2 regions of the Streptomyces sp. NPDC005017 genome follow, and region 1 is predicted to be linked to the other one. Evidence: riboswitches for the same ligand, from Rfam matches in the RefSeq annotation. Region 1 holds a riboswitch; the other holds the start of a gene.
What was found. Region 1 has a riboswitch for S-adenosylmethionine ahead of thrC (threonine synthase). Riboswitches for the same ligand answer to the same signal wherever they lie in the genome.
Positions count from the first base shown of each region.

Region 2: another riboswitch for S-adenosylmethionine. It lies ahead of ACFYR0_RS20610 (aminotransferase class V-fold PLP-dependent enzyme); the one in region 1 lies ahead of thrC (threonine synthase).

Region 1 covers NZ_JBIALD010000010.1:119,000-125,341, reverse strand. Annotated here, with positions in the region: gene groL (chaperonin GroEL) at 90-1,712, opposite strand; gene ACFYR0_RS17480 (cold-shock protein) at 2,038-2,241, opposite strand; gene ACFYR0_RS17475 (MoaD/ThiS family protein) at 2,690-2,965, opposite strand; gene thrC (threonine synthase) at 2,962-4,245, opposite strand; SAM riboswitch class I at 4,264-4,411, opposite strand; gene ACFYR0_RS17465 (glucosyl-3-phosphoglycerate synthase) at 4,574-5,518, shown strand; gene ACFYR0_RS17460 (trehalose-6-phosphate synthase) at 5,590-6,342, shown strand, end outside.
Region 2 covers NZ_JBIALD010000012.1:257,341-263,682, forward strand. Annotated here, with positions in the region: gene ACFYR0_RS20600 (rhomboid family intramembrane serine protease) at 1-583, shown strand, start outside; gene ACFYR0_RS20605 (Lrp/AsnC family transcriptional regulator) at 580-861, shown strand; gene ACFYR0_RS20610 (aminotransferase class V-fold PLP-dependent enzyme) at 1,199-2,560, opposite strand; SAM riboswitch class IV at 2,758-2,873, opposite strand; gene trpD (anthranilate phosphoribosyltransferase) at 2,948-4,012, opposite strand; gene ACFYR0_RS20620 (cytochrome bc complex cytochrome b subunit) at 4,134-5,795, opposite strand; gene ACFYR0_RS20625 (Rieske 2Fe-2S domain-containing protein) at 5,792-6,342, opposite strand, start outside.

The DNA.
Region 1 (6,342 bases):
GTGACGCCGGACACGCCCGAGGGCGGCACCCCCCTCTCGGGGGGTGCCGCCCTCGGTCCGCAGGACGGTCGATCGAACCCGTGGGCCGATCAGAAGTCCATGTCACCGCCCGGCATGCCGCCACCGGCGGGCGCGGCGGCCTTCTCCGGCTTGTCGGCGATGACGGCCTCGGTGGTGAGGAACAGCGCGGCGATCGACGCGGCGTTCTGCAGCGCGGAACGCGTCACCTTCGCCGGGTCGATGATGCCCTCGGCGATCATGTCGACGTACTCACCCGTGGCGGCGTTCAGACCGTGGCCGACGGCCAGGTTGCGCACCTTCTCCACGACGACGCCGCCCTCGAGACCACCGTTGACGGCGATCTGCTTCAGCGGGGCCTCGAGCGCGAGCTTCACGGCGTTGGCGCCGGTCGCCTCGTCACCCTCCAGGTCCAGCTTCTCGAACACCTGGGAGGCCTGGAGCAGGGCCACGCCGCCACCGGCGACGATGCCCTCCTCGACGGCCGCCTTGGCGTTGCGCACGGCGTCCTCGATGCGGTGCTTGCGCTCCTTGAGCTCCACCTCGGTGGCGGCACCGGCCTTGATGACCGCGACGCCGCCCGCGAGCTTGGCCAGGCGCTCCTGGAGCTTCTCGCGGTCGTAGTCGGAGTCGCTGTTCTCGATCTCGGCGCGGATCTGGTTCACGCGGCCGCCCACCTGCTCCGAGGAGCCGGCGCCGTCGACGACGGTGGTCTCGTCCTTGGTGATGACGACCTTGCGGGCGCGGCCCAGGAGGTCCAGGGACGCGTTCTCCAGCTTGAGGCCGACCTCCTCGGAGATGACCTCGCCGCCCGTGAGGATGGCGATGTCGCCGAGCATGGCCTTGCGGCGGTCACCGAAGCCCGGGGCCTTGACGGCGACGGACTTGAAGGTGCCGCGGATCTTGTTGACGACCAGGGTCGACAGGGCCTCGCCCTCGACGTCCTCGGCGATGATCAGCAGCGGCTTGCCCGACTGCATGACCTTCTCCAGCAGCGGGAGGAGGTCCTTGACCGAGGAGATCTTGGAGTTGGCGATGAGGATGTACGGGTCCTCGAGCACCGCCTCCATGCGCTCCATGTCGGTCGCGAAGTAGGCGGAGATGTAGCCCTTGTCGAAGCGCATGCCCTCGGTGAGCTCGAGCTCCAGACCGAAGGTCTGCGACTCCTCGACCGTGATGACGCCTTCCTTGCCGACCTTGTCCATCGCCTCGGCGATGAGCTCGCCGATCTGCGTGTCGGCGGCGGAGATGGAGGCGGTGGAGGCGATCTGCTCCTTGGTCTCGACCTCCTTGGCCTGGTCGAGCAGGGCGCCGGAGACGGCCTCGACGGCCTTCTCGATGCCGCGCTTGAGGGCCATCGGGTTGGCACCGGCGGCCACGTTGCGCAGGCCCTCGCGGACGAGCGCCTGGGCGAGGACGGTGGCGGTGGTCGTACCGTCGCCGGCGACGTCGTCCGTCTTCTTGGCGACTTCCTTGACCAGCTCGGCGCCGATCTTCTCGTACGGGTCCTCGAGCTCGATCTCCTTGGCGATGGAGACACCATCGTTAGTGATCGTGGGGGCGCCCCACTTCTTCTCGAGGACGACGTTGCGACCCTTGGGGCCGAGCGTCACCTTGACGGCGTCCGCGAGCTGGTTCATGCCGCGCTCGAGGCCGCGCCGCGCCTCCTCGTCGAACGCGATGATCTTGGCCATGTGAAGTGGTCCCTCCAGGACTGGGGGTGATTCCTTCGGACCGCGCCCGCGCCCGCGACGGACGGCTCGCGGGCCCCGTGGTTCCTTGCCCCACACGGCCTGCGGGCCTCACCGACCCGGTCCTCGTTGTCACTCTCACCTTCAGAGTGCTAACGCCAATGATTAGCACTCGCCCCTGCCGAGTGCAAGCGGCTCCAGGGGATCGGAAGCGGCTCTCAGCCCCACGCGAACACGAGCGGGCGCACACGGGCGGGCGCACGGACGGGCGCACACGAGCGAAGGGCCCGCACCTCACGGGTGCGGGCCCTTCACAAAGAAAGAACGTTCAGGCGGTGACGCGAACCATGTCGGCCTGCGGGCCCTTCTGACCCTGCGAGATCTCGAACTCGACCCGCTGGCCCTCTTCCAGGGTGCGGTAGCCGTCCATCTGAATCGCGCTGTAGTGGACGAAGACGTCCGCACCACCGTCGACCGCGATGAAGCCGTACCCCTTCTCCGCGTTGAACCACTTGACGGTGCCCTGAGCCATGCCTAACTCCCCTATTACTGGCCCTTGCACAGATCCGCACTTCGCGGACCCGGGTCAGACCTCACCCCCCATACCCGGGGGCGTGCGCCGGAACGCGTCGACCGCGGCTGAATGTATCTGTCCAACTGCCGTCTGCAACAGGTCAATCGGACGAGAATTCAGGACGCGACCGGTCGGGAGTTTACCGAGAATTCACCCGAATTCCGGGCAAGTCGGGCCACACAAAGGGGATGAACGACGCAAAACCGCCGCACAGTTTGGCCACTTCTCGTCGGTTCCCCGACGGAACGCCTGGCGGAACTCATATGCGTCCGGCATACGAAAGGGGCGGCTTCCCCAACTCTACCGTGCTCAACCATGCAGAATTGCCCCCTCCGCTTCTCTCGCGGAGGGGGCAATTCGATGAACTCTCAGTTACCACCGTTACCGAAGGTAATTGCGGGCGGGATCAGCCGCCGGCGACCGCGGGAATGATGGAGACGCCGGCACCGTCCGGCGTGGCGGTCTCCAGGCCCTGCTCGAAGCGCACGTCGTCGTCGTTGACGTACACGTTCACGAACCGGCGCAGCCTGCCCTGGTCGTCCAGGACCCGGGCGGCGATGCCCGTGTGGTTCTTCTCCAGGTCGGCGATGACCTCGGAGAGGTTCGCGCCCTCGGCGGGAACCTCCGCCTGACCACCGGTGTAGGTGCGCAGGATGGTGGGGATGCGGACGGTCACGCTCATGAAAGGCCAGCCTCTCGGAAGGAGTCCAGGTTGGGGCGGATGGTGGCGGTCAGACCGGTGCCGGCCACCGCGTCGAGGGTCTTCAGACCGTCACCGGTGTTCAGGACCACGGTCGTCAGCGAGGGGTCGAGGACACCGCTCTCGATCAGCTTCCTCGTCACACCGACGGTCACGCCGCCGGCCGTCTCGGCGAAGATGCCCTCGGTCCGGGCGAGCAGCTTGATCGCGTCCACGATCTGCCCGTCCGTCACGTCCTCCACCACGCCGCCGGTGCGGCGGGCGATGTCGAGGACGTAGGGCCCGTCGGCCGGGTTGCCGATGGCCAGCGACTTGGCGATGGTGTCCGGCTTCTGCGGCCGCACCACGTCGTGCCCGGCCTTGAAGGCGGTGGACACCGGCGAGCAGCCCTCGGCCTGGGCACCGAAGATCTTGTACGGCCGGTCCTCGACCAGGCCCAGCCTCACCAGCTCCTGGAGGCCCTTGTCGATCTTGGTGAGCTGCGAGCCGGACGCGATCGGCACGACGATCTGGTCGGGCAGCCGCCACCCCAGCTGCTCGCAGATCTCGTACGCGAGGGTCTTGGAGCCCTCCGCGTAGTACGGCCGCAGGTTGACGTTGACGAAGCCCCAGCCCTCGCCGGCCGGGTCGCCGATGAGCTCGGAGCAGAAGCGGTTGACGTCGTCGTAGTTGCCTTCGATGCCGACCAGCTCGCCGCCGTAGACCGCGGCCATGACGACCTTGCCCTGCTCCAGGTCGTGCGGGATGAACACACAGGACCGGAAGCCGGCGCGGGCCGCCGCGGCGCCCACGGCACCGGCGAGGTTGCCGGTGGAGGAGCAGGACAGCGTGGTGAACCCGAAGGCGCGCGCGGCCTCCAGGGCCTGCGCGACGACACGGTCCTTGAAGGAGTGCGTGGGGTTGCCGGAGTCGTCCTTGACGAACAGCCCGCCGGTCACGCCCAGCTCGCGCGCCAGGTTGTCGGCCTTGACCAGCGCGGTCCAGCCCGGGTTGAGGTTCGGCTTCTCGGCGACGTCGGCCGGAACAGGAAGAAGCGGCGCGTACCGCCAGATGTTCGCGGGACCGCTCTCGATCCGCTTGCGGAGCTCCTCGGCGTCGTACGCGGAGAAGTCGTAGGCGATCTCCAGCGGCCCGAAACACTCCTCGCAGGCGAACAGGGGGCCGAGCGGGACCTGGTGGCCGCACTCGCGGCAGCTCAGGGCTGCGGCGGGGCCGAGGTCGACGGAGGAATCGGTGCTGCTTGCAACAGTCTGCACAGCCATGTGAGGCGAGGCCCTTTCTCCTCATCTTCCTCACGACGCATCTCGCCGTGAGACGGATTTGGCACCTTCCCTAGCCGGGAGCCTCGCTGCACGAACGTCAGGAGTACCGACTGGAGGGTTGCCGGGGCTTCATCGGGCCGTATCCCTCTGCCCCTCTGGATGAGCTGTATGTGGTTGTTGTCCGCGCGGACGGCCCCCGACATGCGATGGTCATCAGCGTTGTTCAAGACTGTAACCGAAGGCCAGGACAGTTGAGATAGCCGTCCGAACCGCGAGATGGATCACAAACCACCCCTCTCGCCGACGAAACGCAGAGGAGCCGCAGGCTGTGCTGGAAGAAGTCGAGCGCTGGCTGACCACCCGCTCCTGGTCCGTAGCCGACCGCCCGCTCCACAAGATCCTGGCCGCCAAACGAGGCACCGGCCAGACGGTCTCCGTCGTCCTGCCCGCGCTCGACGAGGAGGAGACGGTCGGCGACATCGTCGCGATCATCCGCCACGACCTCATGCAACAGGTCCCCCTCGTCGACGAACTCGTCGTCGTCGACTCGGGCTCGACCGACCGCACCGCGGAGGTGGCCGCCGCCGCGGGCGCCACCGTCGTCCACCGCGACACGATCCTGCCCCGCATACCCGCGGTCCCCGGCAAGGGCGAGGTCCTGTGGCGCTCCCTGCTGGCCACCACCGGCGACATCGTCTGCTTCATCGACGCCGACCTCAGGGAGTTCTCCTCCGACTTCGTCTCGGGCATCGTCGGCCCGCTGCTGACCGAGCCCGGCGTGGACCTGGTCAAGGGCATGTACGACCGCCCGCTGGCCGGCGCGGCGGGCCAGGGCGGCCGGGTCACGGAACTGATGGCCCGCCCCCTGCTGAACATGCACTGGCCGCAGCTCGCCGGCTTCGTCCAGCCCCTCGGCGGGGAGTACGCGGCCCGCCGCACCCTCCTGGAACAGCTCCCCTTCCCCGTCGGCTACGGCGTGGAGATCGGCATGCTCGTCGACTCCCTGCACCTGGTGGGTCTCGACGCCCTCGCCCAGGTCGACGTGGGTGTGCGCAAGCACCGCCACCAGGACGGCCAGGCACTCGGCCGGATGGCCGCGGCGATCTACCGCACCGCCCAGCTGCGGCTGGCCCGGGGCCATCTGATCCGCCCGGCCCTGACCCAGTTCGAGCGGGGCGAGAGCGGCTTCGAGGCCCGTACGTTCTCGGTCGACACGGAGGAGCGTCCGCCGATGGCGGAGATCGCGGAATACGCTGCCAGGAAGGTGGCGTAAACGTGGGACACCGTCCGTATACAGCCGAACCGCACGTTTGAGCGTTTCCGGGCCGGGCTAGGTTGAGGCACATGGTTTCCACGCGAGGTGCACAGGTGCTGGTCGCGTCCAACCGCGGCCCGGTCTCCTACGAACTGCGGGACGACGGCTCGCTGCACTCCAGAAGGGGCGGCGGGGGCCTGGTCTCCGGCCTCTCGGCGATCGGCCCGGACGCCGGCGCGCTCTGGGTCTGCTCGGCCCTGTCCGACGGCGACCGCGAGGCGGTGGCCCGCGGCGAGGGCGAGCCGGGCGTGCGCATGCTCGCCATCGCTCCGGACGTGCACTCCGACGCGTACAACGGCATCGCCAACTCGGTGCTCTGGTTCGTCCACCACATGCTCTACCAGACCCCGCTGGAGCCGGTCTTCGACGCCGGGTTCCGCCGTCAGTGGGCCTCCTACGAGGCCTACAACCGCGCCTTCGCCGAGGCCCTCGCCGAGGAGGCCGCCCCGGGCGCGGCGGTGCTGGTCCAGGACTACCACCTGTGCCTGGTCCCCGGCATGCTCCGCGAACTCCGCCCCGACCTGCGCATCGGCCACTTCTCGCACACGCCCTGGGCGCCCTCCGAGTACTTCGGGATGCTCCCCGAGGACATCCGCGCCCAACTCGTGTGGGGCATGCTCGGCGCGGACCGGCTCGGCTTCCTGACCTGGCGCTGGGCCTTCGCGTTCATGAACTGCGCGGGCTCGGTGGACGCCGAGCGCATCCAGCCCATGTCCCCGACGGGCACCCCGGCCCGCTACATCGAGCACACCCGCACGGGCACGCCCCCGCTGACGACCACC
Region 2 (6,342 bases), on a different contig from region 1:
CGCGCAGCGGGCCTACTTCCGGCGCTGGGGCGTGGTCCCGGCCGAGTTGTTCGAGGGCTCCCCGCGCGCCGCGCTCACCCCGGCGACGGCCCTGTTCGTGCACGGCAGCTGGGTGCATCTGCTGGGGAACATGCTGTTCCTCTACGTCTTCGGGGTGATGACGGAGGAGCGCCTGGGCCGGGTCGAGTTCACCCTCTTCTATCTGGGGTGCGGTTATCTCGCCCTGCTGGGCTACGCCGCCGCCAACGCCGACTCGGGGCAGTCGCTGGTGGGGGCGTCCGGGGCGATCTCCGCGGTGCTCGGGGCGTTCCTGTGCCTGTTCCCCCGGGCGCGGGTGACGAGTCTGCTGCCGTTCCTGTTCTTCCTGCCGCTGCGGTTCCCCGCCTGGATCGTGCTGCCGTTCTGGGCCGCGCTCCAGTGGCTCGCCGCGGGGCGGGCGCCCGAGGGGCCCGGGGTGGCCTACCTCGCCCACCTGGTGGGGTTCGGCCTGGGCTTCGCCTACGCGTGGGCCCGCCACGGCCGTACGACTAGAGTGAAGGCCACCCCGCCTGCGCCGGCCCCCGAGGGAGAGAACCAGCCGTGATCACCGCGATTGTTCTGATCAAGACCAGCGTGGACCGGATCCCTGAGATCGCCGAGCAGGTCGCTTCGCTGGATTCGGTGAGCGAGGTGTTCTCCGTGACGGGGACGTACGACCTGATCGCGATGGTGCGGGTGCGGCAGCACGAGGATCTGGCCGATGTGATTCCCGGGCGGATCAGCCGGATTCCCGGGGTGGAGGCGACGGACACGCATGTCGCGTTCCGGACGTACTCGCAGCATGACCTCGAGGCGGCGTTTGCGATCGGGCTTGACTCCTGACGTCTGACGTCCGTCGGTTGGGGGTGGGGTCTGCGTGCGGCTGCGGGTCCGTCGTGGCTGGTCGCGCCCACGCGGCGGCAGCCGCAGATCTGGCACAGCCCCGCGCCCCTGAAGACAGGTCGGTCGCGGCCGCGCGGCGGCAGCCGCAGATCGGACACAGTCCCGGGCCCCTGAAAGCAGGTCGGTCGCGCCCGCGCGGTGGCAGCCGCAGATCGGACACAGCCCCGCGCCCTTAAAAGCGGGCCGGTAGCCGCAGGTCTGGCGCGGTCCCGCGCCCGCGGAAAGGCGCGGCGGTGGCCGCAGGTCCGGCGAAGTCCCGCGGCCCCCGAAAAGCGGGTCACACCGCCGGGACGCAGCGGCCTTCTACTGTGCGGTAGGTCCACTTCGCGCCCTGGGTGGTGAGTTCCTTGACGGCGGTGACGAAGCGGTCGATGTGTTCGTCGGGGGTGCCGGCGCCGAAGCTCACGCGGATGGCGTTGAGGGACTTCTCGCCGGGCGCGGCCTCGGGAGCGCCGCACTCGCCCTGGGTCTGGGGGTCGCTGCCCAGCAGGGTGCGCACGAGCGGGTGGGCGCAGAAGAGGCCGTCACGGACGCCGATGCCGTACTCGGCGGAGAGCGCGGCGGCGAAGTGGGAGCTGTTCCAGCCCTCCACGACGAAGGAGATCACGCCGACCCGCGGGGCGTCGTCGCCGAACAGGGAGAGCACCCTGACCTCGGGGACCTCGGCGAGGCCCGCGCGGACCCGGGCGATCAGACGGGTCTCGCGGGCGACGAGGCCGTCCCAGCCCGCCTCGGTCAGGGCCTTGCACGCCGAGGCGATGGAGTAGGCGCCGATGACGTTCGGGGAGCCGGCCTCGTGCCGGGCCGCGGTCTCGTGCCACTCCACGTCCACGCCGCCGTCCTCGCGCCGGGTGACACTGCGGCTCGCGCCGCCGCCCGCGAGGTAGGGCTCGGCCTCGCGCAGCCAGTCGGCGCGGCCCGCCAGCACGCCCGAGCCGAACGGGGCGTACAGCTTGTGCCCCGAGAAGGCGATCCAGTCCACGTCGAGGTCCCGCACGCTCACCGGGTGGTGCGGGGCGAGCTGGGCGGCGTCGAGCACGATCCGGGCGCCGTGCGCGTGGGCGGCCGCGGCCAGCTCACGGACCGGCCAGATCTCACCGGTGACGTTGGAGGCGCCCGTCACGCACACCAGGGCGGGACCGTACGGCCCGCGGGCGGCGAGGGCGCGTTCCAGGGTCCGCACGGCCTGGCCGGGGGTGCGCGGGGCGTCGAGGTAGGTGACCCGGGCGTCCTGCCAGGGCAGCAGCGAGGCGTGGTGCTCGGTCTCGAAGACGAAGACCTGGCAGTCGGCCGGCAGGGCGCGGGCGAGGAGGTTCAGGGAGTCGGTGGTGGAGCGGGTGAAGACGACCTGGTCGTCCTCCCGGCAGTCCAGGAACTCCGCGACGGTCCGGCGGGCGTTCTCGAAGAGGTCCGTCGACAGCTGCGAGAGGTAGCCGGCACCGCGGTGCACGCTGCCGTAGTACGGGGCGTAGGCGGCGACGTCGTCCCAGACGCGCTGGAGGGCGGGGGCGCTGGCGGCGTAGTCGAGGGCGGCGTAGGTGACCTCGCCGCCGGTCACGAGCGGGACGGTGACATCCCGGCCCAGAACGGGCAGCGGGGTGCAAACGGACTGGCCGGCGGCGGCGGTGGAGACGGACATGGCGGAACTCCCGTGAAGGCAGAAGGAATTCACCCCGCGAGCGGTCGCGCGGACGCGGCTCGGGCGTGGAGGAAAGAGGGGGAAGAGAAGTGCGGGACGGGGCTCGGCGGCCCCAGGCCTGTCCGGGGGACAGGCCCTAGCGCATTCGCTTGCTCACGGAAGACTCCTCGACGACCAGGACCCCTGGTCTCGCGAGGGGTCCGCGCTTGCCCTGAGCCCTGCGCTCACGGCCTGGTCTTCACCCGGGGCACCCCGCCACGGACGGAGGGTTGCCGGACAGTCGGCCGGGGCCGTATGACTGTCACTCATGACCTGTTGAGGAACGTACGCGAAATGATCGCGGTCCCGCAACCCGTGTCCGGATCGCGGGACCGTCGGGCCTGTGCCTCAGGCGTTGGTCGCGGCCACCCAGCGCTCCAGGGTGCGCCGGGCCTCGCCGGAGTCGATCGCCTCGGCCGCCTTCGCCGCTGCGGCGCGGATCTGCTCCGTCAGGGACGCGTCGGACGGATCCAGGGCGACCAGGGCGGCCGCCGCGTTCAGCAGGACCGCGTCCCGCACCGGGCCCCGCTCGCCGTCGAGGAGGCGACGGGCCACCTCGGCGTTGTAGGAGGCGTCCGCGCCGCGCAGGGCCTCCACGGGGACCAGGTCGATGCCGACGTCGCGCGGGTCGAAGGTCTCCTCGGTGACCTTGCCGTCGCGCACCACCCAGACCCGCGAGGTGGCCGTCGTGGTCAGCTCGTCGAGGCCGTCGTCGCCGCGGAAGACGAGCGAGGAGTTGCCGCGCTCGGCGAAGACACCGGCCACGATCGGGGCCATACGGGCGTCCGCGACACCGATGGCCTGCGCCCGCACCTTGGCCGGGTTGGTCAGCGGGCCGAGGAAGTTGAAGGTCGTGCGGATGCCGAGCTGGCTGCGGGCGGCCGCCACGTGCCGCAGGGCCGGGTGGAACTTCACCGCGAAGCAGAAGGTGATCCCGACCTCGTCGGCGACCTCGGCCACCCGCGCGGGGGTCAGCTCCAGATTGACGCCGAGCTTCTCCAGCACGTCGGAGGCGCCCGAGGCGGAGGACGCGGCCCGGTTGCCGTGCTTGACGACCTTCGCGCCGGTGCCGGCCACCACGATCGAGGCCATGGTGGAGATGTTCACCGTCTTCGCGCCGTCGCCGCCGGTGCCGACGATGTCGACGGTGGCGCCGGGCACGTCGATGACGTTGGCGTGCTCGTACATCGTGCGGACCAGGCCGGTGATCTCCTGGACGGTCTCGCCCTTGGCCCGCAGCGCGACCGCGAACCCGGCGATCTGCGCGTCCGTCGCCTCGCCGCGCATGATGCGGTCCATCGCCCAGGCGGTCGCCTCGGCGCTCAGGTCCTGCCCCTCGAGCAGGGCGTTCAGCACCCGGGGCCAGGAACGGCCCGCCGCGGTGTCGCCTCCAGCGGGGGTCACAGCGCTCATCAGCCGCTCCTGAGTGTCGTAAGGCAGTGTGATCCCAGCCTATCCAGCCCCGGGCACGGCGAAGGGCCCCCGTCCGAACACCGGACGGGGGCCCTTCGCCGTGGCGTGGCGAACGCAGTGATCAGTGGTGGCCGTGGCCGCTCGTGATCTCCCTGTACTCGTCGACGGTCGCCTTCGGGATCTGGGCGTCCTCACCGAAGTACGCCTTGCTGAGCTTGGCGCGCATCTTCTCGGAGCCCTTCACCTTGCGGGCGACACCGTTCTCGTCGACCGCCGGACCGATCTCGGCCGGCTTGTACTGCTCGTGCGCGGTGAGGGTGTAGAGCTGCTCCTGGCTGAGCGGCTCGTGCACCTCGATGTACTCACCGTGCGGCAGGCGCTTGATCGTGCCCGTCTCGCGGCCGTGCAGCACCTTGTCCCGGTCGCGGCGCTGGAGGCCCAGGCAGATCCGCTTGGTGGCGATGAACGCCAGGACCGGTCCGACGAAGAAGCCGACCCGGACGAACCAGGTGACCGCGTTGATCGACAGGTGGAAGTGGGTGGCGACGATGTCGTTGCCACCGCCGATCAGCATGATGATGTAGCCGGTGACCCAGGCGACACCGAAGGCCGTACGGGTCGGGGCGTTGCGCGGGCGGTCCAGGATGTGGTGCTCGCGCTTGTCGCCGGTGATCCAGGACTCGATGAACGGGTAGAGCGCGATCACGGCGAGGAACAGCCCGAAGAGCACCAGCGGGATGAACACGCCCAGGACGAGCGTGTGACCCCAGAAGTTGACCTCCCAGCCCGGCATGGCACGGATCAGACCCTCGGCGAAGCCCATGTACCAGTCGGGCTGCGCGCCGGTGGAGACCTGGTCGGGCCGGTAGGGGCCGATCGCCCAGATCGGGTTCACGGTCGCGATGCCGGCCAGGGCCGCGACGGCACCGAAGACCAGGAAGAAGAAGCCTCCGGCCTTGGCCATGTAGACCGGCAGCAGCGGCATGCCGACGACGTTCTTGTTGCTCTTGCCCGGACCCGCGAACTGCGTGTGCTTGTGGTAGAAGACCAGGATCAGGTGGCCGACGACCAGGCCGAGCATGATGCCCGGCAGCAGCAGGATGTGGATCGAGTAGAAGCGGGCCACGAAGTCGGTGCCCGGGAACTCCCCGCCGAACAGGAACATCGAGATGTACGTGCCGACGATCGGCACCGACAGGATGGCGCCCTGCGTGAAGCGGACACCGGTGCCGGAGAGCAGGTCGTCCGGGAGCGAGTAGCCGGTGAAACCGGTGAACATGCCCAGGACGAACAGCAGGAAGCCGAACAGCCAGTTGATCTCACGCGGCTTGCGGAACGCGCCGGTGAAGAACACTCGCATCATGTGCACGAACATGCCGGCGAGGAAGATGATCGCCGCCCAGTGGTGGATCTGCCGGATGAGCAGACCACCGCGGACGTCGAAGCTGATCTCCATCGTGGAGTTGAAGGCTTCCGACATCAGCTGTCCCTGGAGCGGGACGTACGTGCCGTGGTACTCCACCTCGTTCATCGAGGGGTGGAAGAACAGCGTCAGGTACACACCCGTGAGGATGATGATGAGGAAGCTGTACAGGCAGATCTCACCCAGCATGAACGACCAGTGGTCGGGGAAGATCTTGCGCATGTTGGCCTTGGCCAGGGAGTAGATCCCGAGCCGGCCGTCGGCCCAGTCGGCCATGCGCTCGCCGGCGCCGGCCTTGCCGCGGGAGCGGCCCGCCGTGCCGGCGGCCGATGCGGCGGTGTGGTTCTCGTTGGTGCTCATCCGCGCTCCCAGAAGGCAGGACCGACGGGCTCTTCGAAGTCGCCGAGCGCCTCGAGGTAGCCCTCGTCGTTCACGCCGATACGCAGCTGCGGCAGCGCGTGACCGGCGGGGCCGAAGATCACGCGGGCGCCGTCGGACAGGTCGAAGGTGGACTGGTGGCAGGGGCACAGCACGTGGTGCGTCTGCTGCTCGTACAGCGAGATCGGGCAACCGACGTGGGTGCAGATCTTGGAGTACGCCACGATGCCCTCGTGCGACCACTCCAGCTCTTGCTTGTCCTTGATGTCCTGCGGCTGGAGCCGGACGATCATCAGGGCGGCCTTGGCGATCTCGTTCTGGAACTCGTGGCTGTCCTCCTCCAGGCCCTCGGGCTTGGCGAAGGTCAGCGAGCCGACGGCGACGTCGGAGGGACGCAGCGGCTCGTTGGTGTTCATGTTGACGATGAGCTTGCCCTTGCGCCACAGCGTGTGACGCAGCTTGTCCTCGGGCAGCGGGCCGAGGTCGCGCAGCAGCACGAGACCGGACAGCGGCACCAGGGTGAGGGCGC